DNA from 3 places in the Lysinibacillus sp. FSL P4-0201 genome. Region 3 is predicted to be linked to each of the others. Evidence: riboswitches for the same ligand, from Rfam matches in the RefSeq annotation. Region 3 holds a riboswitch; each other region holds the start of a gene.
What was found. Region 3 has a riboswitch for thiamine pyrophosphate ahead of MKY76_RS12365 (ABC transporter substrate-binding protein). Riboswitches for the same ligand answer to the same signal wherever they lie in the genome.
Positions count from the first base shown of each region.

Region 1: linked by a shared signal. The riboswitch ahead of thiM (hydroxyethylthiazole kinase) and the one ahead of MKY76_RS12365 (ABC transporter substrate-binding protein) in region 3 are both predicted to bind thiamine pyrophosphate.
Region 2: linked by a shared signal. The riboswitch ahead of thiC (phosphomethylpyrimidine synthase ThiC) and the one ahead of MKY76_RS12365 (ABC transporter substrate-binding protein) in region 3 are both predicted to bind thiamine pyrophosphate.

Region 1 covers NZ_CP151995.1:3,420,821-3,431,779, forward strand. Annotated here, with positions in the region: gene sppA (signal peptide peptidase SppA) at 1-909, opposite strand, end outside; gene MKY76_RS17145 (acyl--CoA ligase) at 1,096-2,679, opposite strand; TPP riboswitch at 2,870-2,967, shown strand; gene thiM (hydroxyethylthiazole kinase) at 3,051-3,818, shown strand; gene thiD (bifunctional hydroxymethylpyrimidine kinase/phosphomethylpyrimidine kinase) at 3,806-4,630, shown strand; gene thiE (thiamine phosphate synthase) at 4,620-5,264, shown strand; gene MKY76_RS17165 (alpha/beta-type small acid-soluble spore protein) at 5,335-5,553, opposite strand; gene thiI (tRNA uracil 4-sulfurtransferase ThiI) at 5,699-6,907, opposite strand; gene MKY76_RS17175 (cysteine desulfurase family protein) at 6,908-8,059, opposite strand; gene MKY76_RS17180 (GNAT family N-acetyltransferase) at 8,166-8,633, opposite strand; gene ezrA (septation ring formation regulator EzrA) at 8,723-10,423, opposite strand; gene hisJ (histidinol-phosphatase HisJ) at 10,587-10,959, shown strand, end outside.
Region 2 covers NZ_CP151995.1:257,086-268,044, reverse strand. Annotated here, with positions in the region: gene hutU (urocanate hydratase) at 1-1,291, opposite strand, end outside; gene hutH (histidine ammonia-lyase) at 1,457-2,971, opposite strand; gene MKY76_RS01230 (response regulator transcription factor) at 3,253-4,707, shown strand; gene MKY76_RS01225 (catalase) at 5,004-6,509, shown strand; gene thiC (phosphomethylpyrimidine synthase ThiC) at 6,633-8,411, opposite strand; TPP riboswitch at 8,552-8,666, opposite strand; gene MKY76_RS01215 (AEC family transporter) at 8,727-9,656, opposite strand; gene MKY76_RS01210 (methyl-accepting chemotaxis protein) at 9,767-10,959, opposite strand, start outside.
Region 3 covers NZ_CP151995.1:2,470,032-2,480,990, reverse strand. Annotated here, with positions in the region: gene plsY (glycerol-3-phosphate 1-O-acyltransferase PlsY) at 1-71, opposite strand, end outside; gene parE (DNA topoisomerase IV subunit B) at 633-2,609, shown strand; gene parC (DNA topoisomerase IV subunit A) at 2,606-5,044, shown strand; TPP riboswitch at 5,153-5,263, shown strand; gene MKY76_RS12365 (ABC transporter substrate-binding protein) at 5,417-6,412, shown strand; gene MKY76_RS12360 (thiamine-binding protein) at 6,414-6,704, shown strand; gene MKY76_RS12355 (ABC transporter permease) at 6,704-7,477, shown strand; gene MKY76_RS12350 (ABC transporter ATP-binding protein) at 7,452-8,201, shown strand; gene MKY76_RS12345 (TatD family hydrolase) at 8,191-8,940, shown strand; gene MKY76_RS12340 (hypothetical protein) at 8,967-9,143, opposite strand; gene MKY76_RS12335 (sodium/solute symporter) at 9,241-10,785, opposite strand; gene MKY76_RS12330 (DUF485 domain-containing protein) at 10,794-10,959, opposite strand, start outside.

The DNA of each region.
Region 1 (10,959 bases), 950 kb from region 3:
CATACCTACGTATGATTGCCAGCCACCCATATCGTATGAATACTCAAATAAAGCCGCATCTTCAAGTCCATAATCCTCACGAAGAGCTGCAATGGCCGCTTCTTCATCACCAATTTCATCAATTAACCCTGCTTCAAGTGCTTTTGTACCGCCAAGAATACGACCATCTGCAACCTTCTTCACTTCTGCTTCAGACATATTACGTCCCTGCTCTACAATATCTACAAATTCTTCGTACGTTTCATTAATCATATCTTGCATCATTGCACGTTCCTCTGCTGTCACTTCACGCATTGGACTTAGCATATCTTTATGCTCTCCCGATTTAAACGTTTCAAATTTGACTCCTACTTTTTCAGCCAGCTCTTGATAGTTAATTGATTGCATGATGACACCAATAGAGCCTGTTATTGTATCACGATGGGCAAATATTTTATCTGCTGGTGCAGAAATATAATAACCACCTGAAGCTGCCATAGAATCCATTGATACATAAATTGGAATTTGTCGTTCTTCTTTTATTTTTAGTAGCTTTTTATAGATATCTGCAGATTCCTTTACACCACCACCTGGTGAATTAACGCTTAAAACAACACCCTGTATGGACTCATCATATAAAATATTATCCAATTGTTCTAAGAAAAATTGATGATCATAGGCAACTGGTTGCCACAATGTACTTGAGCCGATATCTTGAATCGTTCCATCTACCTTTAAATAAGCAATTCGCTTATCAAAATTCTCCCCTTCAATGACATTTTCATATACATCTAAGCTATTACCTGCCATTAAGCTATCAAAATTACCTAGGAAATCTGCTTTAAATAGCGCAAAAATGGTATTAATTCCTAACGAAAATAGTAAAAGAACACCAGCCACTACTAAAGCAACCCACCTTTTTACATTCATGTCTTTCCGCCTCCTCAACACGTAATACGTATGACTTGCCAATTTGTTTCATTTTTTTGCAATAATTAAACACAAAAAGCTTTAAGCTATGTATTTCCTCATATTACCTTACCTAAAAAAAATAAAAAAATCAAAGTCCATACCTTTGATGAACTTTGATTTTCGACATTATTTCCTAGGAAATGATTATAATTGGAGGTGTTTGATTTCTTGTTGCCGTAATTCGACACGTCTAATTTTCCCAGAAGATGTTTTTGGTAGTTCCTCTACAAATTCAATAGCACGTGGATATTTATAAGGAGCGGTCAATGATTTAACATGACTTTGGAGTGTTTGAATAAGCGCTCCATCACCTTTTTCACCATTGCGCAGAACAATAAATGCTTTGACAATATTTCCTCTTACTTTATCAGGGCTCGCTATAACAGCAGCCTCTTTTACAGTTGGATGTTTCATTAAAGCATCCTCTACTTCAAAAGGGCCAATTGTATAGCCTGAGGATATAATAACATCGTCTCCTCGTCCGTCAAACCAAAAGTAGCCATCTTCATCTTTATAGGCACGATCTCCTGTAATATACCAATCCCCACGAAATTGTAAATTTGTACGTTCAGGATCATTTAAATATTTTTTAAAGAGTGCTGGCGTTTCGCGATGAACAGCAATATCACCAACTTCTCCGATTGTAACAGGTTTGCCCAAATCATTAATAATTTCAACAGTGTTGCCAGGAGTAGGTTTTCCCATAGACCCAACTCTCGCTTCCATCCCTACCATTGTGCCTACCAATAATGTATTTTCCGTTTGTCCATAGCCATCTCGCACTTGTAATTTGAATGCTTCCAAGAATACTCTAATAACCTCACTATTTAATGGCTCACCAGCTGATACAGCTTGGCGAATTGCACTTAAATCATATTCATGTAAATTTTCAAGCGCTGCCATAAAACGATATTCAGTTGGTGTACAGCATAGTACATTGATTTTGAATCTCTCAAGCAATGCTAAATAAGAAGCTGCTTCAAATTTACCTTTGTAGACAAATGCAGTAGCACCACTGCCTAAAGTAGCTAGAAATGGACTCCAAATCCATTTTTGCCACCCTGGTGCTGCAGTCGCCCAAACAATATCATTTTCTTGTACACCCAACCAATGTGGTGCTGTTGTTCGTAAATGAGCATAGCCCCAACTATGCGTATGCACTGCTGCTTTTGGATTTCCTGTTGTTCCGCTTGTATAGGCTAAAAATGCATTGTCTGTGCTTTTTGTTGGGATAGGATTTATGTAGGTTGTAGGTTGATTATTCATTTTTTCAAGTATGTTCTGCCAAGGTTCATGTGCATTCCCTATGACAAATTGCAGTATGTCTTGTAAATTTCCCACTTTATCGAACTGTTCAATATAGGGTTCAAATGCAATAACTGCTTTAGCATTTGCATGATGAATTCGATACTCAATATCCTTTGTTCTTAACATCTCAGAACTTGGAATAATAGTTAAACCCGCTTTCAATGCAGCAATATACACAATATATGCTTCAACCGAACGTGGTACCATTACTAAAATGACATCACCTTTCTTTAAACCTTGCTTGGTGAATACATGTGCTGCTTGATTCGCTTTTTCCAATAAATGTGCATATGTAATACATTGGATGTCTTGGTTTTCTTCATAAATGATTAAAGCATTTTTGGCTGCATCCTGAGCATATTTTTCAATTTCCTCTACTATGTTATACCATTCTGGTGCAACTAAATCTTGTCTTTTCATGGCAATTGCCCCCTTTTGTTATGACACATTATAAAACTCTTTTTTCAGCATTTTCAATGGTTTGTGCTTAATTTCGGTAAAGTCATGACAACTATCATACCCTCCTATATGGCATCGGTCACATTTTATCTATAGGAAAACTTGCTATTGAATACAAATGAAAAGTATGGTACATTTTGGTCAACTAAAAGCAAGATTGCAGGGGGACTCGTAAGAGTTGAGAAGGTAAAACCTGACCCTTTGAACCTGTTAGTTAATACTGACGTAGGGAGCAATAAACATCGTTTTCAGATGAAAGGCTCTTTTCGTGCATTTTTACACAAAAAGAGCCTTTTTTGCATGCTTACGTCCATCCCTAAAGGAGGACTACAATGATTTTTCAAACAATTCGTCAACAGCAACCACTTATCCATTGTATTACAAATTATGTAGTGGCAAATTTTCAAGCAAATGGTTTATTAGCGATAGGTGCTTCACCAGTAATGGCCGATGACTACCAAGAGGTAGAGGAGATGGTGGCCATTGCTCAAGCATTATTAATTAATATTGGAACACTTAATGATCGCACAAAAAGTGCCATGTTATTAGCAGGTGAAAAAGCCAATAAACTTGGTATTCCTGTTATTTTAGATCCTGTCGGAGTTGGAGCCACAACTTATCGTAAGGAAACCGTAAGATACTTACTGGAAAACATACACTTTGCCGTGATTCGCTGTAATCTCGGCGAGCTAGCAGCAATAGTTGGTGTAAATTGGCAACAAAAAGGTGTCGATAGTGGTCATGGCACTATCGCTATGGAATTAGAAGCCACATCATTGGCTCAACGCTATCAATGCATTGTTATTGTCACAGGAGAACGCGATTTTATAACTGATGGCAAGCATAGCCAATGGATCGCTGGTGGTCATCCACAAATGACGGAAGTAACGGGTACAGGTTGTTTACTTAGCGCAATTTGTGGCGCAGCCTATAGTGTAAGCCATAATCCTTACCAACAATTAACAGAAACACTTACTTACTATAAAAAAGCAGGTGTACTGGCATCCGCATTTACTGCAGACATTGGTGATTTTCAAATAGCCTTACTCAATGCTATACATCGCTTATCAAAGGATGGTGCAGCTTCATGCATATTGTAACAACAATCGCTGGCTCAGATAGTGGTGGTGGCGCGGGTATACAGGCTGATTTAAAAACATTTCAGGAATTAGAAGTGTTTGGTACTTCTGTTATTACTGCTCTAACTGCTCAAAATACTTTGGGTGTAACAGGTGTTTGCCCTATTGACGTTTCCTTTATAAAAAAACAATTAGAGGCCTTAGTAGAAGATTTTCCAATCGCTGCGATTAAAACAGGAATGCTTTATTCCTCAGAAATTATCAAAGCAATTGCATACAAGATCAGGGAGCTAAACATTCCACTGATTGTTGATCCGGTGATGATTGCAAAAGGTGGGGAAAGCCTATTACAGCAAGAAGCTATCGATGCCTTACGCTCAACTTTATTACCACTTGCTACGGTTGTTACGCCCAATATACCCGAGGCAGAGACACTTACTGGGAGATCTATTCATCATTTTGAAGATATGAAAGAAGTAGCTCAAAGCTTGTTACAGCTAGGTGTACAATGTGTCATCATTAAAGGTGGTCATTTAGCAGATCCACTTTATGCCATTGATTATGTATTTTGCAAAAATGGACGTTCTTTTTCTTTGCAGTCTCCACGAATCCAAACAAAAAATACGCATGGTACTGGATGTACATTTTCCGCAGCACTTACTGCTTTTCTTGGACAAGGATTTGCTCTGGAAAATGCCATTATAGAAGCTAAAAAATTTATCCAATTAGCTATTATGTTTAATTTATCGATTGGAAATGGTCATGGACCCACTAATCATTTTGCTTATCAACAGTATAAGGAAGGCTGTGAGGTGATTATTCATGAAACGTGAGGATTTGGAGCTTTATTTTATTATGGGTACGAGCAATGTTCCTCCTCAAGAACAACCCATCTATATCCTAGAAAAAGCCTTGCAAGCAGGCATTACAATGTTTCAATTTCGTGAAAAAGGTCCTCACGCGTTAACTGGACTTGCCTATGAACAATTTGCACGCCAATGTCAAAAACTATGTCATCACTATCATGTGCCCTTTATCATTAATGACGATGTTGATCTAGCGATACGACTAGGAGCTGATGGTGTTCATATCGGACAAGATGATTTACCTGTAAGTGTAGCACGTAAAAGAATCGGGAACATGATTCTTGGTGTATCTGTCCATTGCGAGGAAGAATTGCAAATAGCTATTAACCATCAAGCTGATTATGTTGGTATCGGTCCAATCTTTCCAACATCCTCTAAAAGTGATGCACAACCACCATGTGGTACATCTTTTTTACAGGAGGCACATTCATTACATCCTGAATTACCAATTGTAGCAATTGGTGGAATAAATTTCACAAATGCACATTCTGTATTTCAAACGGGGATTGATGGTGTTGCTGTTATTTCAGCTATTTGTCAAAGCAAAGATGTTAATCATACAGTAGCTACATTTAGATCCTTATCTCGTATAAATAAATGATCAATAAACAAACTAAAACCAGTGCCTTTTACGGTCACTGGTTTTAAGTTTATAAATGCTTAATCAGCATTTATTGGTTGTTGTTTGGCATACCTTTTAATTGAGATTCTGCCATTTGTACAAGACGTTTAGTGATTTCACCACCAACGGAACCGTTGGCACGAGCTGAAGCTTCAGCTCCTAATTGAACACCAAATTCTTGTGCAATTTCGTATTTCATTTGATCTAGTGCTTGTTGTACACCAGGTACTGCAAGCTGGTTTGAACTACGGTTGTTGTTTGAAGCCATGTTTCTCACCTCCTTGTGAATATAGAATGTGCGATATTAGATTTTTAATACAAAAAATTTAGAGGTAAATTGTACCTCTATTGGAATAACAATATCCATACAAAAAAGCCGTCTCAAAATGGGCTTTGAGACGGCTTTTGAATCCTTATAGTAGATCTGCAAATTTATCTTGTTGTTCTTCTTTCTTAGGGAAAATATAGACCTCGCGATTCTTCACTGCTCGCTCGATCAATTCATCAAAGTCAGAGAAGCTTTCATAATGCTCAACCTTTTCAAGCTTCGGTTTTGTTTTTGGACTTGCTGGTGTAAAAATCGTGCAGCAATCTTCAAATGGCTGAATAGATGTTTCGTATGTGCCGATTTTTTCTGCAATATCAATAATCTCTAATTTATCAGATGAAATCAGCGGACGAAGGATAGGTGTATTTGTTACTGCGTTTATTGCTGTTAAACTTTCAAGCGTTTGACTCGCCACTTGTCCAAGACTTTCGCCCGTTACAATAGCAAGTGCACCAATTTCCTCACGCACCTGATCAGCAACCTTCAACATCATTCGGCGTGTTGTCGTCATCGATACATTAGAAGGTACTTTTTCTTTAATAAGAACTTGTATTTCAGTAAAAGGAATGACATGCAAGCGAATACTAGCACCAAATTTTGTTAATTCATTGGCAAGCACCTTAACTTTTTCCAATGAATTTTGGCTTGTATAAGGTGGACTAAAGAAGTGAATTGCCTCTAATCGCACACCACGCTTCATCATTAAATAACCTGCGACAGGGCTATCAATACCGCCAGATAGCATTAATAAAGACTTGCCATTTGATCCTACAGGCATTCCACCTGCACCAGGAATGACTTGTGCCATCATATAAGTTGCATCATGGCGAACTTCTACACGTAGCTCAATATCAGGCTGCTTCACTTTAACAGATAAATTTTGAAATTGTGGTAAAACATAGCCACCGATCTCACGTTGGATGGCATGAGATTCTAAAGGAAATGTTTTATCAGTACGTTTTACCTCTACTTTAAATGTATGTGGCTCATCTTTAAATGTCTCCATAATAGTGATAGCGAGCTTTTTCATACTGTCCATATCTTTATCGCATGCAGCGACAGGGCTAAATGATTGAATACCAAAAATTTTAGGTAAACCTGTAATTAGCATTTGCATTTGTGCTTCGTCTTCTATGGCAATAAACATACGGTCACGTTCTGTGCGAATATGCAGTTGTCCTAAATCTGCAAAGGCATGACGAATATTTTCACGTAAACGGCGGATAAAATCCATTTTGTTGCGACCTTTTGTAGAAAGCTCACCATATCTAATTAAAATTTCTTTCCAAATCATTTACTTATTTTCTCCTTTGAGTTCCAACATTACTTCTGCTAGTACTTGTTTAAAGTTTTCTATATCTTCTATTGTGTTATGTGCGCCAAAGCTAAGGCGAATCACGCCTTTTTTATAATGCTCATCAAGGTGAAGCGCCTCGACAACATGACTTGTTTTCGTTTGCTTGGAAGAACATGCACTTGATGTCGACACAATGACACCACGTTTTTGCATAGCATTAATAATGACTTCCCCTTTTAAATCACGAACACTAAATGACACAATATGCGCAGCTCCCTGTGGGGTTGATAAAACATGGACTGCTTCGCCATAACTTTCTAGCTGAGTTCGGATTTCATCGTGCCATTGACGGTATTTATTTGTGCGTTCGTTCATTGTTTCAACAGCAAGTCGAGCCGCTTTCGCTAAAGCAACAGCTTGCGGAACTGCTACAGTACCACTACGCATACCAAATTCCTGACCTCCACCAAGAGCAAAGGGCTGCCATCTTATGGGTTTACGGAATGCTAACACTCCTGAGCCTTTAAAGCCATGAATTTTATGACCAGAGATAGAAATACAGTCAGGTCCTTCTTCTTTAAAGGATATTGCTAATTTCCCAAAGCTTTGCACAGCATCAACATGAAAGGCAGCACGACTCATTTCATGAATCATTTTTGCTGCTTCCTTAATAGGCTGAATTGCGCCCATTTCATTATTCACATGCATGATGCTAACTAAAATTGTTTCTTTTCGTATTTTAGTACGAAGCTCATCTAGAGAAATCACCCCTCTTCGATCGACACGAAGATATTCAACATCATAGCCCTCTTTTTCAAGTTGTTTCATTGTTTCTAGCACTGAGGGATGTTCAATTTCAGTCGTTAAAATATGCTTTCCTATATGCGTATTACTACGTGCTATGCCAAAAATAGCTGCATTATTTGATTCTGTACCACCTGAAGTAAATAGCACATTTTTTGCCTCTGTCTGCAAAATATCTGCTACTTGCTCACGCGCACGTATTAATAAATCATTTGCTTCAACACCCATAGCATGGATGGAAGCAGGGTTGGCATAATACTGCTCATTTACAACCATAAAAGCCTGCATAACCTCTTTTAAAGGCTTAGTTGTTGCACTATTATCCAAATAAATTGTATTAACCATAACTTTTCACACACTTTCAAAACGTTGATTTAACGGTATTTATCATAACGCAATCTTTGGCGATTGACCACTAACTTTAACAATTATTTAAATTTTAATTGATATCCTACATTTTTTTCACCATCGTGACAAACTCTGTTGGTGTACTAAATTCAATTGCTTTAACAAAACCAAATTTTTCATAAAGATGGATTGCTCTCTTATTAAATAGTGCAACTGTTAAACGTAATGGCAGCTGATATTCTTCTTGAACTGTTTGAACAATAAACGAAAAAAATGCCGTTCCTAATCCTTGACCCGTTAGATTTGGCTTCAACCCAATTCCAATATCTATACAGTGTTCTTCATACGCCCCAAAACCTTGCCCTTTTGGCACTTGGGCTGCTTTACCTGTACAATAATAGCCAATTAATTCACTATGATTATTAAAGATCGCAAAGTAAGGATTATCAAGCATTTCTTGTACATTTTCACCCGATAATTCATTATTGTAAAAATCGTAAGGTGCTACATATTGCCATTGTAAAATTTCACTTGCGAAATGTTCATTCATTTCTTTGATTGACAATTTCATACTGAATCACATCCTAATCTAAGCATAAATAGAAAGCTGTCTAAAAAGTAATCGCTATACTTTTTAGACAGCTCAAAATGTTATTTGAATTATTTTGCTATGAATTCTTCGGCAACCATTTCTTGAATACGCTTTAAGGCACCTGGCTCCATTTCTTCCACTGCTGTACCTGCTTCTTCTAAAGCCTTTGCATAACGGAATTGATGGAAAGCCTCTTCTGCTTCTCTTAAACGTCCGTTCAATTTTGGGTTCGATGCACGATGGCGATTACCGTACTGAATAATACGCTCAATGAGCATCACATTTTCTATTAACTCATGTGCCTTTACTTTAACATCCTCTACACAGAGTGTTGCTGCATTTAGATTATTATGAACAGTACCCATATTAAGTGGTACTTCTTGCAAGCTTTGCATGACAACATAGATGTGCTCTGCTGCCTCATCAAGTCGTGCATCCATCTCCTCAGGAATTCCTGGAATATTTGCCTTGTTCAATAAACGATCCGTATCCTGTAATATTTTCTTTAAGTTTTCGACTTGAGCGCGTGCCTTATTTTCATCTATTCGAAGTTTCTTCATTGTATTCGACAGATGACCTTGTTCTTCGTGAATTCGTTCAAGCTCTTCACTAATTTCGATTAACTCTTCCTGTAAGCTAGAATAAGCTGATTTTTCTTCCCTTACTCGCATAGCTAATAGATCATAGCGACGTTGCAGTGCTTCCAATTGTTTTAAAGCGGCTTTTGGAATTTCGGCATCTTTTTCATTTAAATGATAACTTTGCTGTACATACGTTGCCTCGTCATTCACTAATTTTGTTGAAGAAATGACATTGGTAATAGAACTTAATAAACGATCACAATTTTGATCTACATAATTTTTAGCAATAACCTCTTTTTCAAGTAAATCATAAAAATGGTCGATTTCTTCATTTATTTCTGTCACACGCGGTTTAACAACTTTTAAATTCAGCTCTGCAAGTTCGAGTTTTAATGCCTCAAATTCTTTTTCATATTTATTAAGTGCATCTGTCAATTCTAAATGCTGTAAATAGTAAGATTGGTCTTCCATTTCACGCTGGCCATTACGCAATTCCTGAACCGCACCTGGTAGCTTCACTTGAATTTCCGTTAAGATGGTTGGAACATCATTAATATATTCGAATGTCTGCTGCGATTCTTGATTTAAGCTAATGACAATTTCTCGCGCTTGCAAATAATTACCTTCATTTGTTAGGACATCGAACTCTTCAAATTTTTGAACAAATGTCTCTAGCTTCTTCTCTAATGCAGGTAATGCTACACCGAATGAATGCTGATGAGCCAGCAATGTCTTTCTTGCAGAGCGATAGTATTCTTTTAATTGTTCGATTTCAATTCGATTTTTTTCTTCGCTGCCAATTAATTCATTCAGTTCTTCTAAAATTTTATTTTTATCTTGGTCGCATTTCTCAATGTAATCTTCAATTTCACGTTCTATTAAAGTTGCCCTTTTAAAACGAAGTCGATTAATTTGATCCTCAGCATCAAATAGAAGAGAATCGATTTTAGTCATATGTACGTCGATGACTTCATCCCAAGTATTGCGCCATCGTTCAAACATTTCTTCCGTTTCACCGTTCATGTTTAAAGATTTTACTTTTGAAATTTCTTCATTTATAGGATTATGTTGTATTTGTAATTTTTCATTTTCTAGTTTTGCAATAATTGCAACATGTTTTCTTCGCATCATAAATCCTACTATGGCTAAAATTAATAGTAGGATAATCGGAATGATGATATACTCCATCGTAAGCCTCCTATTCTACAATAAACGAATTGGCTAGTTGTATTTATTATATACTATGTTTTCGCCTTTTGTACTAAAATTTAAGTGTTTTTCAGAAAACTGTATTTTCGCTATTGTGAAATATTTAAATAGCGTATCTATAGAGCTAAAGGAGTGGTAAATTATGAAACGTGATGGGCATATACATAGTCCTTTTTGTCCACATGGCACTACGGACTCATTCAAGCAATATATTGAAAAAGCAATTTCTCAACATTTCACAGATATAACATTTACAGAACACGCCCCATTGCCCAAAAGTTTTGTCGATCCAACCCCGCAACAAGATAGTGGCATGAATCCTGATGATCTCATGTCTTACATTGAAGAATTGCAACATCTACAACAACAGTATGCACAAGATATTCGTATCCGCATCGGACTAGAAGTTGACTACATCCAAGGCTTCGAACAAGAAACTCGTCAATTCCTTGATACCTATGGACGTCTTTTAGATGACGCTATTTTATCAGTCCATTTTTTAAAATGGCAAGATA
Region 2 (10,959 bases), 2.2 Mb from region 3:
ATAATTCACCATTTGCAACCATTTCATTGACCTTTAATGCAAAACGATGACGATCACCATAACCCAACCAGCAAATGCGTGCAGGTAGCCCTTGCCATTTCACCATTTTTTGTGCCATATCAATCCAATTGACTAGACCCTCATCTTCAGCAAACATCTCTTTTGCCAGTGCATCTGTTTTATATATATCCTCAGGGTTTCCTGAAAGCGCCGCCCAACGGAATGGGCCCTTTCCTTCACAGAATAACGGACGAATATACGCTGGTACAAAGCCTGGGAAATCAAAGGCATTTGTCACACCCATTTCTTTGGCATAGGCACGAATGTTATTCCCATAATCAAATACTTCTGCGCCTGCCTCTTGGAACTCTAGCATTGTACGAACATGCTCTGCCATTGTTTCTTTTGCTTTACGCTCATATGTTTTTACATCCTCTTTGCGAAGTTTTAGCGCTTCTTCAAAGGTCATACCATTAGGTACATAACCATTAATCGGATCATGTGCAGATGTTTGGTCTGTCACAAAATCTGGAATAATTCCACGATTCAACAACTCACGATTAACATCAGCACAGTTACCAACAAGGCCAATAGATGCTGGCTCATTTTGGTCACGTAATTTATTAACTAATGCAATTGCTTCATCTACAGTTTCTACAATATAATCACAGTAACCTTCTTTGATTTTACGTTCAATGCGAGCACGTTCAACTTCAACGACTAAGATTACAGCACCAGCCATTTTCCCTGCTAATGGCTGTGCACCACTCATACCGCCCATACCACCTGTAAGGATGAACTTACCACGTAAATCAGCAGTGCCAAATACCTTTTTGCCTGCTTCTACAAAGGACAGATAAGTTCCTTGTAAAATTCCTTGAGCACCAATATAAATCCAACTCCCAGCAGTCATTTGGCCATACATCATTAAGTCTCTTTCTTCTAATTCATAAAAGTGATCCCAATTTGCCCATGCTGGTACAAGGTTTGAGTTGGCAATCAACACTCGAGGGGAATGCTCATGTGTACGGAATACAGCTACTGGCTTTCCAGATTGGATTAATAGAGTCTCATCATTCTCTAATTCTTTCAAAGATGCAATGATTTGTTCATAGCTTTCCCAGTTACGAGCAGCCTTACCAATACCCCCATAAACTATCAGTTCATCTGGATTCTCTGCCACCTCTGGGTCAAGATTGTTCATTAACATACGCATTGCTGCTTCCTGTGTCCATCCCTTACATGTTAGTTCATTTCCACGTGGTGCACGAATATCTGTCTTAAATACCATTAAAAACACGCTCCTTTTCCTATAAAAAAATGTGAATGTTGCTGTCTAAAGCTATTAATAACTGAATATTCAGACTTGAATACATATAAATATTTTCAAAGCAGAGGCTACTCGGTGTATAACCGAGCGACGCCTTTGCTCTTTCATATCAAAATTTAAACTAATTTACACATACTCATTTACTAAATCATTACTTGATAGTAAATATTTCGCCAATGCTTCAATTTCATCGCCAATTGGTTGATCGGCTAATAATGGTGGGCAAAATTCTCGCACTTTCTTTAAGAATTTACTTGTAGTAGGAGATAATTGCTCTTCTGCCTTGTCTAAATGAATAGCCTGTGATGCACAAATCAATTCGATAGCTATAACGCGAGCAGCGTTGTGAACAATCTGACGTACTTGACGTGCCGAAGTTGTTCCCATACTTACATGATCCTCTTGGTTACCTGATGTAGGAATAGAATCCACACTCGAAGGATGTGCTAAAACTTTATTTTCTGAGACAATAGAGGCTGCTGTATATTGAGCAATCATAAGCCCACATTCAATCCCAGGGTTTGTTGCTAGAAACGGTGGCAGCCCTTCATTAAGTTGAGGGTTTACCATACGTTCTGTACGTCGTTCTGAAATATTGGCCCACTCACATACACCTATTTTCAAAAAGTCCATTGCCAAGGCTATTGGCTGTCCATGGAAATGCCCACCCGATAAAACCTCCCCGCTTTCTAAAACGATTGGATTATCAGTTGTTGCATTCATTTCAGTTTGAACACGGTCCTGTGCGTAGAAAAATGACTGCCAAGAAGCACCATGTACTTGCGGTATACAACGTAGTGAATAAGCATCCTGCATGCGAATTTCACCCTGCTTTGTCACACGTTTACTGCCATCGAGCCACTTACGAATACGCCCGCCCACTAGTTCTAACTCTGGATGTGGTCTTACTGCTAAAAGTGCTGGATCAAATGCCGAGGTAATGCCCTTTAAAGCTTCCAGTGTTAAGCTAGCAGCCATATCCGCTGCAAGACCGATTCGTTCAGCTTCATTGACCGTTAATACACCTATACCCGTCATAGCTTGTGTACCGTTAACTAATGCTAGCCCCTCTTTAGCTTGAAGTCTAACAGGGGTTAATCCTGCTTGCTTTAGCGCGTCACTACCACTCATGATTTCTCCGTTAAACTCAGCCTTTCCTTCTCCCACTAACACTAATGCCAAATGTGATAAAGGCGCTAAATCACCACTCGCTCCTACTGAACCTTGTGACGGAACAATTGGATGAACACCTTTATTAATAAGATTCAATAATAGTTGGACAGTTTCCTCACGAATGCCAGAAAATCCTCTGGCCAAAGCATTGGCACGTAGCACCATCATTGCACGTACAACATCTGTTGGGAATGGTTCACCAACACCGGTTGCATCTGATCGTAATAAATTTAGCTGCAATAGCTCAATGTCTTCTTCTTCAATTTTTATATTGCTGAGTTTACCAAACCCTGTATTCACACCATAAATTGTTTGGCCTTCAGCTAAACGCTTTTCGATACGCTCTCTACTTAAACGAATACGTTCCAAACTCTCTGTAGCAAGTGCAACTGTTGCTTGCCCCTTCACGATTTCCTCTATTTGTTGTCTTGTTAATGTATTGCCATCAAGCTCGATGATTGACTTCACATGACATCCCCCTATTCCCTATATGGCTATGTAAATAAATTATCTTCATTCATATTTTCGTAATATGAAAACATCAGTCTCAAACTTTTTAAGCGTTTTCATAACAAAAGTTGGCTTCTGCTGATGATCAATTACTCTATTTACATTGTACTAACTACCTTTTTCAGAATATAGAGAATTTTAATAGAGAAAACAAGACTTTTTTCAGATTACTATGTTATTTTTATTAATATAACCGTACTTTTATATGAAACTAGAATATTTTAAGAAGGGCTGATGGTATGAAGCTGTTATTAATTGATCGCGATCCAACCGATCTAGCAGGAATAAAGTGGTTTTTACATACATATTTCCCTGGAGATGTTTTTATTGAAATGTGTACAAGTATTTCAGAGGTGTCTCATAGCATTAGACAATTTGAACCTGATGCCATACTGTTAAATATCGATATATTTCCTAATAATCGCTTAGCAGCTCTTTATCGCGATATACAAAAGCTTTCTGGTGCCATTTTAGCAATGACAACTGAGCCATTATTTAAAAATGCTTTGAAGGCAATTGATTTACAAGTGGCTCATCTTTTTGTGAAGCCTATTGATTTAGAGCTATTAAAGAAAAAACTCACAACCATTTCTCTTCGCACACCACAGATTACAGAAGATGCTCAAGAGACTACAAACGATTCCTTTTATAATCAATTATTTTTAGATAATAAATCAAGTTCAATTGAGACAACATTACATTTCACAATGATTGAACCCGAGCATACTGAAACCTTCAATAAGCTTTACAATTGGCTTCAACAAACACCGATTCACTTTCATATGAAAACCTACCCTCTATCTAATAGAATCGTATGTCTTTTTCAAACAAATGATATAAGGATTGTGGAAAAAGATGTACGTACACTTATGAAGGAATGGCGTTTGATTAGTAATAGTTCTTTAAATATCGGCATATATGATGGAACACCTACAACCATTAAAACTATGTATACATTAACAAAGCGTGCACTACATCAAAGTTTTTATGAGGGCTTTGGCCATATTTTTTATGCGAGCAAACAATATGAAACTCAGCCCTTTGATCCCTTACTGACACCAGAAGAGCAACAATTACTAATAAGTAGTTTGGAAGATGGAAACCTAGAGGCCGTTAAAACATTTTTATATCGGCTTTCTAATGAAGGCATATATTATGAGCAAGACGATTTACGCATTCATTTGACGAGTGTCTTAGCACAAATTAGACGCTTTATGCTGAAATATAAATTACATGAAAAAGCGGTTATCGAACAACACTACCGTCAGCTATTTCATTTAATCATTGAGCATCCTATATTTTATACGATACTCAATGGGATTATTTCTTTCACGCAGACATTAATTGAGTTAGCAAGGGAAGCTCGAATAGAGAAACGAGCTGATTATGTTGAACTAGCTATAGAAATAATTGATCAACAATTTAAAGATAGCGCACTGTCTCTTCCCTTTGTCGCTCATAAGCTTGGAATAAGCCCCAATTATTTAAGTACAATTTTCTCAAGAAAACAAGGCTTGCCATTTAAGCGCTATTTACAGCAAGTAAGAATTCATCATGCCACAAAAATGCTGCGAGAAACAGATTTTGCTATTAGCGAAATCGCTCATTTAAACGGTTTTGATGACCCAAATTATTTCATAAAATTATTTAAGCAACAAATTGGTATTACGCCTAACCGATATAGAAAAAATTAAAAGATTGATTAAAATAATTTTCAATTAGTTGATTATATTTTCAATAAAGATTTTATCATGATGTCATTATCTTGATCTTAATATGACAATTATCTATAAAATTGAGATTAAATAAAATAAATTTAAGTTAAAAACTATGTATAAACCCTATGTCTAGCGCATATATTTATAGTTTATACTTAAATATAAAAATTCTTTAACGATAATTATTATAATGTACTAGCAATTCTATTTTATATTTGTTATAGTTATAGACGAAGAGTTTGACTCACATTTTTTTCAGGAGGTAAACTAATATGACAAACGCAAATGATCGTAGCCGTCGCTTTACAACAGCAGGTGGTGCTCCAGTAGTAAGTAACCATGACTCTATGTCAGCAGGTCCACGTGGCCCACTTTTACTTCAGGATGTATGGTTAGTTGAAAAACTAGCAAATTTCAACCGTGAAGTAATTCCAGAACGTCGTATGCACGCAAAGGGCTCAGGTGCATTTGGTACTTTTACTGTAACGCATGATATTTCACAATATACTAAAGCGAAAATCTTCTCCGAGATCGGCAAGAAAACTGAAATGTTCGCACGTTTCTCTACAGTAGCGGGTGAGCGTGGTGCAGCAGATGCAGAGCGAGATATTCGTGGCTTCGCCCTTAAATTCTATACAGAAGATGGAAACTGGGATTTAGTAGGGAACAATACACCTGTATTCTTCTTCCGCGACCCGTTACACTTTACAGATTTAAACCATGTGGTAAAACGTGACCCACGTACAAATATGAAAAATGCCAACTCTAACTGGGATTTCTGGACTTCATTACCTGAAGCACTTCACCAAGTGACAATTGTTATGTCTGACCGTGGTATTCCAGCTGGTTACCGTAATATGCACGGATTTGGTTCTCATACGTATAGCTTTATCAATGCTAATAATGAACGTGTTTGGGTTAAATTCCACTTCCGTACAGAGCAAGGCATTAAGAACTTAACTGGTGCCGAGGCTAATGAGATTATTGGTCAAGACCGCGAATCTTCACAACGTGATTTATATGAAGCAATTGAAAAAGGCGATTTCCCTAAATGGAAAATGTACATTCAGGTAATGACAGAGGAACAAGCTCGTGAGCTACCATACAACCCATTTGATTTAACAAAGGTATGGTATAAAAAAGACTTCCCATTAATTCCTGTAGGTGAATTCGAGTTAAACAAAAATCCAGACAACTACTTTGCAGAAGTTGAACAAGCTGCATTCGCACCATCTAACATTGTTCCTGGCATCAGCTTCTCACCAGATAAAATGTTACAAGGTCGTATCTTTGCATATGCGGATGCCCAACGCTATCGTCTTGGTGTAAACCACTATATGCTTCCTGTCAACGCACCAAAATGTCCATTCCGTACTTTCCACCGAGATGGAGCAATGCGCTTTGATGGCAATCTTGGTTCGACATTAAGCTATGAACCAAATAGCTATGGTGAGTGGGAGCATAATTTAGACCATAAAGAGCCTGAATTACGTATTGATGGTCATGCAGGTATTCATGATTTCCGTGAAGACGATAATAATTACTTTGAACAACCAGGTAAACTATTCCGTCTATTGACTTCGGAAGAGCAGCAACGCTTATTTGAAAATACCGCGAACGATATGGCTTCTGTTGAAGAATTCATCAAACGCCGTCACATCCTTCACTGCTATCTAGCTGACCCAGCATATGGTGAAGGTGTCGCTAAAGCGATGGGTCTTTCCTTAGAAGGTATGGACCTTACAAATCCATATGTAAAACAACCAACAAACGTTTAATATTCCACTTTATTATTGATATCCAAATCCAACTTTTACTCCATGTGAATCCACTATTCACATGGAGTTTTTTTATTAAGAAAAGGCCTATGTCTATTTTTTTGACATAAGCCTTTTCTTTCATTATTGGTAAATTTGACTGCCTGCTTTTTTAAACTCCTCAGCCTTTTCTTTCATACCTTGATGGATCGCTTCAGTCGTATTCAAATCCTTATCTTTCGCATAATTACGAATATCCTGTGAAATTCTCATGCTACAGAATTTAGGCCCACACATAGAACAAAAGTGTGCTGTTTTTGCTCCCTCTGCTGGCAGTGTCTCATCATGATATTCCACTGCACGCTCGGGATCTAGTGACAGATTGAATTGATCACGCCAACGGAACTCAAAGCGCGCTTTAGACAGTGCATCGTCTCGTTGTTGTGCACCTGGATGACCTTTTGCTAAATCAGCAGCATGTGCAGCAATTTTATAAGTGATAACGCCCACACGAACATCCTCGCGATTCGGTAAACCAAGATGCTCTTTCGGTGTCACATAACAAAGCATCGCTGTACCAAACCAGCCAATCATGGCTGCCCCAATGGCTGATGTAATGTGGTCATAACCTGGAGCAATATCTGTTGTGAGTGGTCCTAATGTATAGAAGGGCGCTTCCTTACAAACCTCTAATTGCTTGTCCATGTTTTCTTTAATCAGATGCATTGGTACATGACCTGGTCCCTCAACCATTACCTGAACATCATGCTGCCAAGCAATCTGTGTTAGCTCGCCTAGTGTTTCAAGCTCTGCAAATTGTGCCTCATCATTGGCATCTGCAATTGAGCCTGGGCGTAAACCATCACCTAAGGAAAAAGCAACATCATAGGCTTTCATAATTTCACAGATTTCCTCAAAATGTGTATACAGGAAATTCTCTTGATGATGATATAAACACCACTGTGCCATTATAGAGCCACCTCGAGATACAATACCTGTCACACGATTTGCTGTTAGTGGTACATAGCGTAAAAGGACACCTGCATGAATGGTGAAGTAATCCACACCCTGCTCAGCTTGTTCAATGAGAGTATCACGATAAACCTCCCACGTTAAATCCTCTGCTACACCATTTACCTTTTCTAAAGCCTGATAAATTGGCACTGTTCCCACTGGCACTGCCGCATTTCGAATAATCCATTCTCTAGTTGTATGAATATGTTTACCAGTCGATAAATCCATAATATTATCTGCGCCCCATCGAGTTGCCCAGGTCATTTTCTCAACTTCTTCTGCAATGGAAGAAGATACAGCAGAATTCCCGATATTCGCATTGATCTTTACATGAAAATTACGTCCAATAATCATTGGCTCTGCCTCAGGGTGATTAATATTAGAAGGCATTATAGCACGCCCAGCTGCAATTTCTGAACGTACAAATTCAGGATTCATATTTTCACGAATCGCTACAAACTCCATTTCAGGCGTTATAATTCCCTTTCGTGCATAGTGAAGCTGTGTCACATTTTTACCTTTTTTAGCACGCAAAGGCTTTCTCGCCAACTCAGGGAAGACATTTTCTTGAATACGCGGGTCATCAACATGACGAAAGCCATTATCCTCCGGTTTAATGGAGCGTCCCTCATATGCTTCTACATCTCCTCGCTCTTGAATCCATGCATTTCGTAAGGCAGGTAAACCTTTCGTAATATCTACTTGGTAGGCTGGATCTGTATAGGGCCCACTTGTATCATATACTCGAATAGGAGCATTTTCTTCATTTCCAAAACTGCCTGTTGTCGGACTTAATGCAATTTCTCGCATAGGTACTAGAATATCTGGGCGTGATCCTTCCACATATACTTTTTTGCTTCCTTCAAAGCTGGACATAATGGTAATATTCTTTTCACTAATTGCTGACATGAGCTACTTCTCTCCCTTAAATTTATTTTGATATAAGGACCGATTCTAGCTCACCCCAACAATCCAAAAAATAAAGGCCGAATCCAAAATAATTATTTGGATCCGGCCACGAATGTAAAGGTCTATTGATTGCATACTCTGCAATAGCTTCTTAACTTTCCCACGCTGGTATGAGCCAGATCAGGTCCAAAGGGTCAAGAAACTTCGTAGCGTTTCCCTCTCAGCCTGACTCATCAGACTCCCCTAGTTAATACTATTTAGTTTGATGCTAGTGTAGCAGATAATACTAAGAGATGGAAGTTATTTTTTATCTTACTAGGTAAATAATACTTCTGCAAAATAGATCACAATGGTTACAGTTATACAGCTTACAATGGTTGAAAATAAAACAGCTTGCGCGGCTGTTGCTGATTCTACATCATATTCCAATGCTAGACTAGAACTATTGCGGGATGTTGGAAAAGCACTAGCTATAAACAGTGATTGTGCGACGACTCCATCTAATCCCAATATATAAATAATGGCCAATGCAACAGATGGTCCAATAATTAGTCGCGTCAAACAGCTGATAAAGACGGTTTTATTAAACATTGATTTCATCTCTAGTTGTGATAATTGCGCACCTAAAGTAATTAGAGCCACAGCAATAAATCCATCTGCCACATGTTCTACTGGTATTTTGATAAACTGTGGAATACCGATATCAAAATAATTCATAGCGACACCTATAATCAGCGCATGAATAATAGGCATTTTAAAGAAATCCTTGATGATTGTCATACCTGACTTTGTAGAAGAAATTAAATTGTATAAACCATATGTATACGTAGTCATATTTTGAAAGATTACGAGCATGACCTGAATGGCTACTCCAATAGGTTGCGTCGCAAATATCATTTGAGCCACTGGAATACCGTAATTACCCGAGTTAATGAGCACAACACTATTTTTAAAGACAGCTGCCTCTGTTCTAGCTAAACCTAACACTTTTGCCATAAAGTGACTGAGTATCATTTGACTACCGATAAAGAGTACAATAAATAATCCGACCTCTCCCAGTACAGTTAATTCCACATGTGTTTCATATAAATTTACAAAAACAGCTGCTGGCATAAAGCAATATGTAATAAGCTGAGACAATGCTTTTAAATTAAAGCGAAATTTCTTTTGTAGTATAGCGCCTATTACAAGTAACACTAAAATAGGTACAACAATTTGAAAGAAAATCATTCCGAGATACATCATATCAATGTCCCCCTTCCAGTGTTAATAGTAGTGTTGAATTCCTTCTAGGTCAATTTCTCCGGCTTTCACCATAAAGAAGACTGCCTCTATATTGAAGGCAGCCTTTCTTTTTAAGCAAGCTTAAATCGGTTTACAACTTCTTGTAGCTCGTTTGAAATATCGTTCATATTTTGAATAGACTCTGCTACTTTTTGTAATTCTACTTGTTGATCCATTGCAGAAGCACTTACTTGTTCCGCAGAGGCTGCTGTTTGCTCTGAAATAGCCGAAATACTTTGGATAGCCATGATTGCCTGATTTTTATGCTCTAACATGCTAGATAGTTTATTCATTAATTCACTAATAGAATTTGCAATTGAACCCGACAAGTCACTGCTATCTTTAAATGCTAGTTGCGTGCTTTGTACGGACTCATTTTGAGATTGCATTAAATCTGCATTAGATGCAATCACAGCAACCGTCTGCTGAGAATTTTCAAGAATACTTTCTACTGTACTCTTAATAATTTCTGTTTCATTCTTAGATTGTTCTGCTAGCTTTCTAACTTCCTCTGCAACTACAGCAAATCCTTTACCATGTTCACCAGCACGTGCAGCCTCAATACTTGCATTTAAAGCTAGCAGATTAGTCTGCTCGGTAATGCTTTGAATCGAAGCAATAATCTGATTAATATTGGCAATATTAGAAGCTAATGATTCCATTTGCTGCTGGATACGCCCATTCATTTCATTTGTCTCCATATTACGTTCTCTTAAACTTTCAACCTCATGCAATCCTTTTTCCGTTGTTACACCTGTTTTATGAGATAGCTCATCCATTTCATTAGAAAGAGCCGTAATAGCATCAATCTGATCTGATAAATCCATCATTCGATAATTTGTTTCTTCTGTATCCTCTGATTGCTTCGAAGCTCCTTGTGCAATCTCGTTGATAGCTACGGAAACCTCCTGACTAGAAGCAACTACCTCATTAAATGCCTCATTTACCTGATTAGAAGATTGGTTCAATAACCTCGTGGAATTTAGTACAGTTTGAATCGCACTATTGGTTTTATCTAACATATTATTATAGGCCACAGCAACTGCACCAATTTCATCAGGCTTAATATATCGCTCTTCTACCTTTTGTGTTAAATCCCCTTCGGCTGCAGTTTCAATCGATGCACGTAAAAATTTAAGTGGTTTTAATTGTTTATAGATGAATAACACACTTGCAGCTGTCATCAAAACCACCATAATAATGGAGGCAATAATCGTAAATACAAATACATGATTATATGTTTCTAGAATCTTTGATTCAGCTA
Region 3 (10,959 bases):
TTGCCTATCCATAATCCAGAAGGTATAGAGCCGATTAGATAAGCACATAAAATAATAAGTCCATTGATCATAGTTGGACTCCTTTCATTCATAGTCCATCACTTGGTACTAATAGTTTGTAACAAGTATTTTACACTTTTTCTTGCTAATCTACAATGTTATGAAGGAGATTTCATCCGAAGTCTTGAATCAATACAAAAGAGAATCTATTAGTGAGGACTAGGCTTTTAGACATAAATTTGTAGGAAGCACTAAAACCTTTATAAAAATATAGGCAAAATGGCAATTTTGTCAATCGCTCATTCCTTTGGTAGAATAGAAGTCTAACTTTATCCTGTTTAATCGCAAGGCACGAGTTAGTGTGCTTTTATTTGCAAGCATCACAACTTTATTTTGCAACTAAGTAGGCTTCAATGCGTCAAATGATGATGGAAGCTAGAAGCAGTCTGTCTTGCTCAAATACCAATTTTAAGCAACTGTTGAAGATGTTTACTATTAATAAAAAAGATCAAAACTGTGAGCAAATTTTAAAATTTTATTGGACCTGTCGCTAGCTATTGACAGGAAATGCTATTATTATTAGGATGAGAACATAAATAGAACATGTGTTTGTTTTTTGGAGGGGAATTTTTTTGACGAATAAACAGTCACCTAGCGTCTATAATGATGACGCTATACAAGTATTAGAAGGATTAGAAGCGGTACGCAAACGACCTGGCATGTATATCGGTTCTACGGATGGCCGTGGACTTCATCACCTTGTGTATGAAATCGTAGATAATGCGGTGGATGAAGCACTGGCTGGCTTTGGATCTCATATTATTGTCACAATTCATAAAGATCAAAGTATGAGTGTGCGCGACTTTGGACGTGGGATGCCAACCGGTATGCATAAAATGGGCAAACCGACACCAGAAATTATTTTTACAGTGCTACACGCTGGTGGTAAATTTGGTCAAGGTGGCTATAAAACAAGTGGAGGTTTACATGGTGTTGGTTCTTCCGTTGTGAATGCGCTCTCAACATTTTTAGAGGTGACAATCCATCGCGATGGTAAAAAGTATCGTCAACGCTTTGAGCATGGTGGACAGCCTGTCACAACACTTGAAAATATTGGGCAGACCAAGCAGACAGGAACGCTTGTTCATTTCCTACCAGATGAAACGATCTTCTCTGTCACAAAATTCAATTATGATACGTTAGCAGAACGATTACGTGAATCAGCCTTTTTATTAAAGGGCTTAAAAATTGAATTAATTGATGAGCGCGAGGAAGGCAAGAGCGATGTGTTCTTTTATGAGAATGGCATCGAGGCTTTCGTTGCGTATTTGAATGAGGAAAAAGATGTCCTTCATCCAGTAAAATATGTAGAAGGCGTACAGGATGAAATCGAAGTAGAGTTCGCTTTCCAGTATAACGATGGTTATTCAGAAACGATTTTATCATTCGTTAATAATGTCCGTACACGTGATGGTGGTACACATGAAACGGGTGCAAAGGCAGCATTGACACGTGTCTTTAATGAATATGCAAGAAAAATTGGCCTGTTAAAGGACAAGGATAAAAACCTTGAGGGGACAGATATTCGTGAGGGCTTAGCAGCGATCGTGTCTGTTCGTATCCCAGAGCATTTACTGCAATTTGAAGGACAAACAAAGGGCAAGCTTGGGACAAGTGAGGCTCGTTCTGCAGTAGATAGTGTAGTGTCTGAGCAAATTTTGTATGTGCTAGAGGAAAATGCAGAGTTATCAGCTTCTCTTGTTCGTAAAGCGATTCGAGCGCAGCAAGTGCGTGAAGCAGCTCGTAAAGCGCGTGAGGATGCACGAAATGGCAAGAAAAACAAAAAGGGTAGTACGATTTTATCTGGAAAATTAACACCAGCTCAGTCACGTAATGCGGCAAAAAATGAGCTGTATTTAGTCGAGGGTGATTCTGCGGGTGGCTCTGCTAAACAAGGTCGTGACCGTACATTCCAAGCGATTCTGCCATTGCGCGGGAAGGTAATCAATACAGAGAAAGCCAAGCTACAGGATATTATGAAAAACGAAGAAATTTCAACGATTATCCATGCGATTGGGGCAGGTGTTGGTACGGATTTTGCGGTGGAGGATTCTGCCTACAATAAAGTAGTCATCATGACCGATGCGGATACGGATGGGGCACATATTCAAGTCTTGCTATTAACATTCTTCTATCGTTATATGCGTCCGCTCATTGAGTCTGGAAAGGTCTATATCGCACTACCGCCGCTTTATAAAGTCTCAAGAGGTACAGGGAAAAAAGAAGTCATTGAATATGCTTGGACAGAAAGTGATTTACAAAAGGCTATCAAGAAGGTTGGAAAGGGTTACATATTACAGCGCTATAAAGGTCTTGGTGAGATGAATGCAGACCAACTATGGGACACAACAATGAACCCTGAAACACGGACATTGATTCGTGTCACAATCGAGGATGGTGCACGAGCGGAGAGACGTGTCACGACGTTAATGGGTGATAAGGTGGAACCACGTCGTAAATGGATCGAAGCCAATGTAGACTTCGGTATGGAGGATGATTCTAACATTTTAGAGAATGAATTCATCCAACAAGAGGAGGACCAAGCATGAGTAGTACAGAAAAGTTTCAAGATTTACCGTTAGAAGAAGTAATGGGTGACCGTTTTGGTCGCTATAGTAAATATATTATTCAAGACCGCGCGTTGCCTGATGCACGTGACGGTCTTAAACCAGTACAGCGCCGTATTTTATATGCGATGTTTACGGAAGGCAACACACATGATAAGCCGTTCCGTAAATCCGCAAAAACAGTGGGTAATGTAATTGGTAACTATCATCCACACGGCGATAGCTCTGTGTATGAAGCGATGGTACGGATGAGTCAGGACTGGAAGGCACGTCATATGCTTATTGAGATGCACGGGAACAATGGCTCGGTAGATGGCGATCCTCCAGCTGCAATGCGTTATACAGAGGCGAGACTATCAGCTATTGCCGCTGAAATGCTACGAGATATTGGCAAGAAAACGGTCGAATTTGTGCCAAACTTTGATGATCAGGATATGGAGCCAACTGTATTACCAGCACGTTTTCCTAACCTTTTAGTCAATGGCTCTACAGGAATTTCCGCTGGTTATGCGACAGATATTCCGCCACATGCCTTAGATGAAGTACTGGATGCTGTGTTGATGCGCTTAGACAAGCCTAATGCTACTGTAGATGAATTGATGACGGTGATTAAAGGACCTGATTTCCCAACGGGTGGAATCATTCAAGGTGTTGATGGCATTAAAAAGGCATATGAAACAGGTCGTGGTAAAATCATCGTCCGTGCACAAGCAGTTGTTGAACCAATCAAGGGTGGTAAAGAGCAAATTGTTATCACTGAGTTACCATATGATGTAAATAAAGCGAATCTTGTGAAAAAAATTGATGAGCAACGTGTAGATAAACGACTAGAAGGCATTGCAGAAATTCGAGATGAATCAGACCGTACAGGCTTACGTGTCGTAATTGAGCTGAAAAAGGATGTACCAGGACAAGGAATTTTACAGTACTTGTTTAAAACAACGGATTTACAGGTAGCTTATAATTTTAATATGATTGCCATTCATAATCGTCGTCCAACGATGATGACATTGCCATTATTGCTAGATGCGTATATTGCCCATCAAAAAGAAGTGGTAACAAACCGTTCCATTTATGATTTACAAAAGGCAAAGGATCGTTCCCATATTGTAGATGGATTAATTAAAGCCCTTTCCATTTTAGATGAAGTCATTGCGACGATCCGTTCTTCTAATGATAAGAAGGATGCGAAGCTTAATTTACAAGCGAAGTTTGATTTTACAGAGGTACAGGCAGAGGCCATTGTAAGCCTGCAATTATACCGTTTAACGAATACGGATATTACAGAGCTACGTCAGGAACAGGACGAGTTAAATAAGTTAATTGCGAAGCTAGAGGGGATTCTGCAAAGTGAGGCTAAGCTTGTGCGTGTTATTAAACAAGAGTTGCTAGATATTAAGAAACGCTTTACAGAGCCTCGTCGCTCGAAGATTGAGCAAGAAATTGAAGAAATTAAAATTACATTGGATGTCCTTGTGCCAAGTGAAGAGGTTGTCGTAACAGTAACGAAGGATGGTTATATTAAACGTACATCCACACGTTCTCATGCCGCTTCAAACGGGCAAGATTTTGCCATGAAGGATTCAGATTATTTATTGTATGAAGCAAACTTAAATACACAGCACCATCTATTGCTGTTCACAAATCGAGGCAATTATATTTATCAGCCTGTTCATGAGCTGCCTGATATACGCTGGAAGGATCTCGGCCAGCATATTTCAAGTATTGTGCCAACAGGGGAAGATGAATCCATTATTGCGGTTTATGGCTTCGAAACATTTGAACAGCCAAATACGTATGTCTTCACAGCCACAAAAGATGGCCAAATTAAGCGCTCACCACTCGCAGACTATGCGGTAACACGTTATTCAAAGCCAATTAAAACGATGAACGTCAAGGCTGGTGATGCGATGATCTATGCATCATTTGTAACAGATGACGTGGAGCTGATGCTCACAACGGATACAGCCTATGCGATTCGTTTCCCTATGGAGGAGTTACCAGTTACAGGTGTGAAAACAGGCGGTGTGAAAGGGATCACACTAAAAGATGGAGAAGCCTTAGTTGGAGTCAATGTGTTACAGCCTGATGTTACCCACTATGTAGTAATTGTGACACAGCGTGGGGCCGTAAAGAAAATGAATGTCGCTGAAGTTGAAGTAGCGAGTCGTGCAAAACGTGGACTAAAAGTATTAACAGAGTTAAAAGCAAACCCTCACCGAATTGTGGCAGTTGTTCAAGCAACAGACGAGGAGCAGGTTGTGATTGAAACTGAAAAAGGTGTTCAAGAGATGATTGACGTACAAGCATTGTCTCGTGCGGATCGCCATTCCAATGGTTCATTTAAAGTGGATATTGCAACAGATGGAGCAATTTCTCATGTTGTAACAGCCAAAAAAGAACAGAAACCAAGCTAAAAGCATGCCCAGCCTCTTAGGAGCGCTGGGCTTTAAGCTCTATTCAAAAATAGCACCTTGTCATTTAAGTGAAACTATGGGTATAATAATCATCGAAAAGTTCATAGCGAAAGAATGTAGGGGGGCTAGTAATTGCTAGCTGAGATTGTGTCCGGTAGACGCTGACCCTTTGAACCTGATTTGGCTCGTACCAGCGTAGGGAACATCTATTCAAAAAGCAAAGTTTTGAAGATTGATTGCAATACGTCTGGGAGGAATCCTAGGCGTTTTTTTATGTTTTCAAGCAACAGCTTGCCAACATTGTATACGCTTTCTTCTGGTGACAACATTCATTCATGAACACTTTCATATTACAAACTGGGAGGCTTTCGCATGAAAAAATGGTTTTTTATTTTATTGGCAGCACTATTGACATTAGTAGGCTGTAGTGACAAGGATGACAAGCAGGCTGCAGACAAGCTGAAAAAGGTGTCTGTGGTACTGGATTGGACGCCGAATACAAATCATACAGGACTATATGTTGCCAAAAAACTCGGTTATTTTGAGGAACAGGGTTTAGATGTTGATATTATTATGCCTGGTGAGGCGGGCGCAGATCAGCTTGTTGCTTCTGGAAAGGCGGATTTTGGCGTGAGCTATCAGGAAGGCATAACACAGGCACGAGTACAGGATGTGCCGCTGGTCTCCATCGCAGCAATTATACAGCATAATACATCTGGCTTTGCTTCTATTGCTTCAAAGGGCATTACATCGCCAAAGGATTTTGAAGGTAAAACCTATGGTGGTTGGGGCGCACCATTAGAGCAAGCCGTTTTACAATCACTCATGCAAAAAGAAAAGGCAGATATTAATAAGCTAGATATCGTCAATGCAGGGGATTTAGATTTCTTCACAATGATGGAAAAAGATATAGATTTTGCTTGGATTTATTATGCATGGACTGGGATTGAGGCTGAGCTGCGTGGGGAAAAGATTAATATGCTATATCTTACAGATTATAGTGATCAATTGGATTATTATACGCCAGTTTTAGCTACAAATGAAAAAATGATACAGGACAACCCGGATGTAGTCAAAGCCTTTGTGGCAGCTGCATCGAAGGGCTATGAATACGCAATTGAAAACCCAAGTGAAGCGGCTGATATTTTAATCGAAGCGGCACCTGATTTAGATAAAGCATTAGTGCATAAAAGTCAGGAATGGCTGGCTGATAAATATCAGGATGATGCCAAGCAATGGGGAGAGCAAAAGCTTTCTGTGTGGGAAAATTACGCGAAATGGATGTCTAGCAATCAAGTACTAGAGGGCGAATTTGATGCGAAAAAAGCCTTTACTAATGATTTCTTACCTAAAAAGGAGGCCAAATAAGATGGCAAATTCATTAATCAGTGTACAAATCATTCCGAAGACAGAGAAATATGAAGATGTTATACCATATGTCGATGCAGCAATTGCGGTGATCGATGCTTCTGGGGTGAAATATGAGGTACATCCATTGGAAACAACGATGGAGGGTGAGCTTTCAACATTGCTCCAAATCATTGAAAAAATGAATGAGAAGATGATCGAACTTGGTGCCATTAATGTCATTACACAAGTGAAAATTTTATATCAGCCAACAGGTATTACGATGGATACATTAACGGAGAAATATCAGTAATGAAACGTGCATTACAGAAGGGAAGGACGATAATTTTTATCGCCTTCCTCTTGTTCATATGGGAACTAATCGTGCGGTTTGCTGAAGTTCCTCATTGGTTAGTACCCGCACCAAGTAGTATTTTGTCGGAAGCCATCCAGTCGTATCAAACCTTTCTACCACATGCATTCGCTACGGTACAATTAGCTCTACTAGGATTGGCCATTGGCATCGCTTGTGGGCTAACGGTGGCAATAGTGTTGCATCGATTTACATTTATTCGAGAACTGTTTTATCCAATTCTTATTATGTCGCAGAATGTTCCTATTCTAGTCTTGGCACCGCTCCTTATTATTTGGTTTGGCTTTGGCTTATTACCGAAGCTTATCATTATCTGTCTTGTGTGCTTTTTCCCGATTGTCATTGCAGCGATGGATGGATTTAGACAAACAGCTCCAGAATTAAAGCATTATTTTGCCATGGTTGGTGCTACAAGGGCACAAACCTTTTGGAAGCTGGAATGGCCTTATGCCTATCCTGCTATTTTTTCAGGCATTAAAATTGCGGCTACATATAGTGTGATGGGGGCTGTGATTGCGGAGTGGCTTGGTGCAAAAAGGGGTATTGGTGTTTACATGACCCTAGCCCAGTCCTCCTTCCGTACGGATCGCGTATTTGTGGCAATTTTTGCGATTGTTCTCTTGAGCTTACTATTGTTTAGTGGTATTCGTTTAATTGAAAAATTCATGGTGAAGGGAAGAGGCTATCATGCTCAGCATTCAAAACATCGCTAAATCCTTCGATGCGCTCAAAGTCCTTGATCAACTTTCTTTTGACGTCAAGGATGGAGAGTTTGTGGCCATCGTGGGTCCTTCAGGCAGTGGTAAAAGTACACTTTTTCAATTAATTGGTGGTGTTTCGCCAATTGATCAAGGAGCCATTTTATTGAATGGAGAGGATATCCAACAAAAAAAAGGAACGATTGGCTATATGCCACAGCAGCCATGTCTATTACCCTGGCGTACAATAGTAGAAAATGTCACGCTTGTAGAGGAATTACAACATAAATCAAATGTTGAACGTGCCAAGGAATGGTTAGAAAAGGTTGGTCTTGCCTCTTTTATCCATGCCTACCCGAACGAACTGTCTGGAGGCATGCAGCAGCGTGTGTCCTTTATTCGAGCAATGGTCAGTGATAAGCCGATTTTATGCTTAGACGAACCATTTTCTGCGTTGGATGAATTTACTCGACTGGAAATGCAAGCATGGCTTTTATCTATCTGGGAGGAGTACCGCAAATCCATTCTATTTGTTACACATAGTATTGAGGAAGCTCTCTTTTTAGCAGATCGCATACTTGTTTTAACCAAACGTCCTGCTACCGTTAAAAAGGAAATCATCGTGCCGTTTGAAAGACCTCGGAAAGAGGAAATTCGACATTCTGCAGCATTCACAGCGTTAAAGCAACAATTGTTTATGTATTTACAGGAGGAAAAGGGTGATATGTATGTTGATTGATGCGCATATTCATTTGGATCAGTACACCGATGAGGAAATTCCTTCCTTATTAGAAGAAGTGAAAGCTGTAATCGCGGTTAGTATGCAACTTTCCTCTTGTGAAAGAACGTTGCGTTTATCGAATAGCTATCAGCAAGTAAAGGCTGCTTTTGGCTTTCATCCTGAACAGCCTTTACTAAGTCCAAATGATGAGACAGCTTTATTTGATTGGATTCGTTCGCATCAGAATGATATGGTTGCTATTGGTGAGGTGGGTCTACCTTATTATTTAAAACAAGAGCAAGCGATTGATGAACGTCCCTATGTGGCGCTATTAGAGCGTTTTGTTGTATTGGCGAAGGAGCTGGACAAGCCGATTGTGTTACACGCAGTATATGAGGACGCCCATATTGTGTGTGATTTGCTGGAAAAGCATCAGCTTCACGAAGCCCATTTTCATTGGTTTAAAGGGGATGAAGCTATTGTGAAGCGCATGATAGAGCGAGGTTATTTTATTTCCATTACGCCAGATTGCTTGTACGAAGAGGAAATTCAACAGCTAATTCATGCTTATCCCATTGAACTAATGATGGTAGAAACGGATGGTCCTTGGCCGTTTGAGGGACCGTTTACGAAGAAGCGTACATCTCCCTGGATGATGCACTCAACGATTGAGGTGATTGCCTCCATCAAAGGGCTATCAACACAGGTAGTGGCCAAAATTATTACGCAAAACACGAAAACATTTTATCGGCTTTAATAAGAAAAAGCAGTATAGGGTACGAGTTATTCGTCCTTATACTGCTTTTTATATTTCGTATAATCATGCTCTAATTTTTCGTTTTTTGTTTTCGTTAGACGTTCATGTGTACTAAAAGAGATAGATTGTCGATTTTTTTCAACATCTTTACCAACTGTGCGTTTAATGTGCATCCGTTTCTTTTTAGCTTTAGATTGTGACATGAGCATCGCCTCCAATTCATTTTTAATTCTATAGTAGCGAATAGGGAAGAAAAAGTAAAACCTCGTAAGCAAGATACTTACGAGGCTGTCGAGTGTATTAGTGAGATACGTCCTGTACAGAAATACCTGTGTTTGCTTTAACGTCAACTTCACGATACTTCGCATCATCTGTTTCTTTAGAAAGTAATGTGCCGATGAAACCACCAAGGAAACCAAGTGGTACAGAGATTAAGGCTGGGTTCGTTAACATAATTAAAGGATCACCAACGAAAATTGCCTTACCTTCAACTGGATTCCAAACGTTTGGAGACATAGCAACTAATACTAACGCAGAGATTAAACCTGTTAACATCGCAGTAACAGCACCCGCTGTATTAAAGCGTTTCCAATAAATTGTGTAGATGATAACTGGAAGGTTAGCAGATCCTGCGATACAGAATGCTAAAGATACTAAGAATGCAACGTTTAATGTTTGTGCACCAAGTGCTAATAGGATAGAAATAACAGCGATTGTAATCGAACCGATACGAGCTGCAAGAACTTGCTCTTTTTCTGTAATTTTACCCTTTTTGATAATTTGTCCATAAATATCATGAGATAGGGCAGATGCACCAGAAAGTACAAGACCTGCTACTACCGCTAAAATTGTTGCGAATGCTACTGCACAAACGAATGAGAATAGAATGTCGCCACCAAGTGCTTCTGCAAGAAGTGGGGCAGCCATGTTACCAGCAGCGTTTGCTGCGATAATATCTTCTTTCCCAACGAATGCTGCTGCACCGAAGCCTAAGAAAATTGTTAGAACGTAGAAGATACCTACGATCCAAGTAGCCCAAATAACAGATGAACGAGCTGTTTTCGCGTCTTTTACTGTGAAGAAACGCATTAAGATATGTGGAAGACCCGCAGTACCTAATACTAACGCAATTAACATAGAGATTGTATCAAGTCCATTTGTATATTTAAGACCTGGGTTTAAATAAGCAGCTCCACTGTCAGTAACCGTTGTCATTTCTTTAAACATTGTAGAGATACTGAAGCCGAACTCTTTTAATACTAAGAACGAAATAATAACTGTACCCAACATTAAAAGACAAGCTTTAATAATTTGTACCCAAGATGTTGCTGTCATACCACCGAATAGTACGTAAGTAGTCATCATGAATCCTACGATTAATACGGCGATCCAATAGTCGATTCCTAAAAGTAATTGAATAAGTGCTCCTGCACCAACTAGTTGTGCAATCATGTAGAATAAAACAATTGTAATAGTGCTTAAAGCAGCTGTTCCACGGACTTTGGCGTTATCAAAACGCGCTGTAATCATGTCAGCTAATGTAAATTTCCCAAGGTTACGTAATGGCTCAGCAACGATATATAATACCACTAAGTAAGCTACTAAATAACCAATAGAGAAGAAGAATCCATCAAATCCAAATAATGCTACAGCACCAGCGATACCCAAGAAGGATGCTGCTGATAAGTAGTCACCAGCGATAGCTAGTCCATTTTGCCAGCCTGTTAAGCCACCACCAGCAGTATAGAAATCACTTGCTGAAGATGTACGTTTAGATGCCCACCATGTAATAACTAATGTTAAACCAACAATGGCTACGAAGAAGAATATGGCTGTAAGACTCATTCCGTTACTCATCGGCGGCCACCTCCGTTCTCGTATTCAGCGATAATCGCTTTTGCTTCTCTATCGAAGCTGTTTGCCTTTGCTACATATAAATGACATAACCCCCATGTCATGATGAAAAGACCTGCTGCATAGATCCACACCCAAGTAATTTCCCCAAATGCCTTTTGGTGT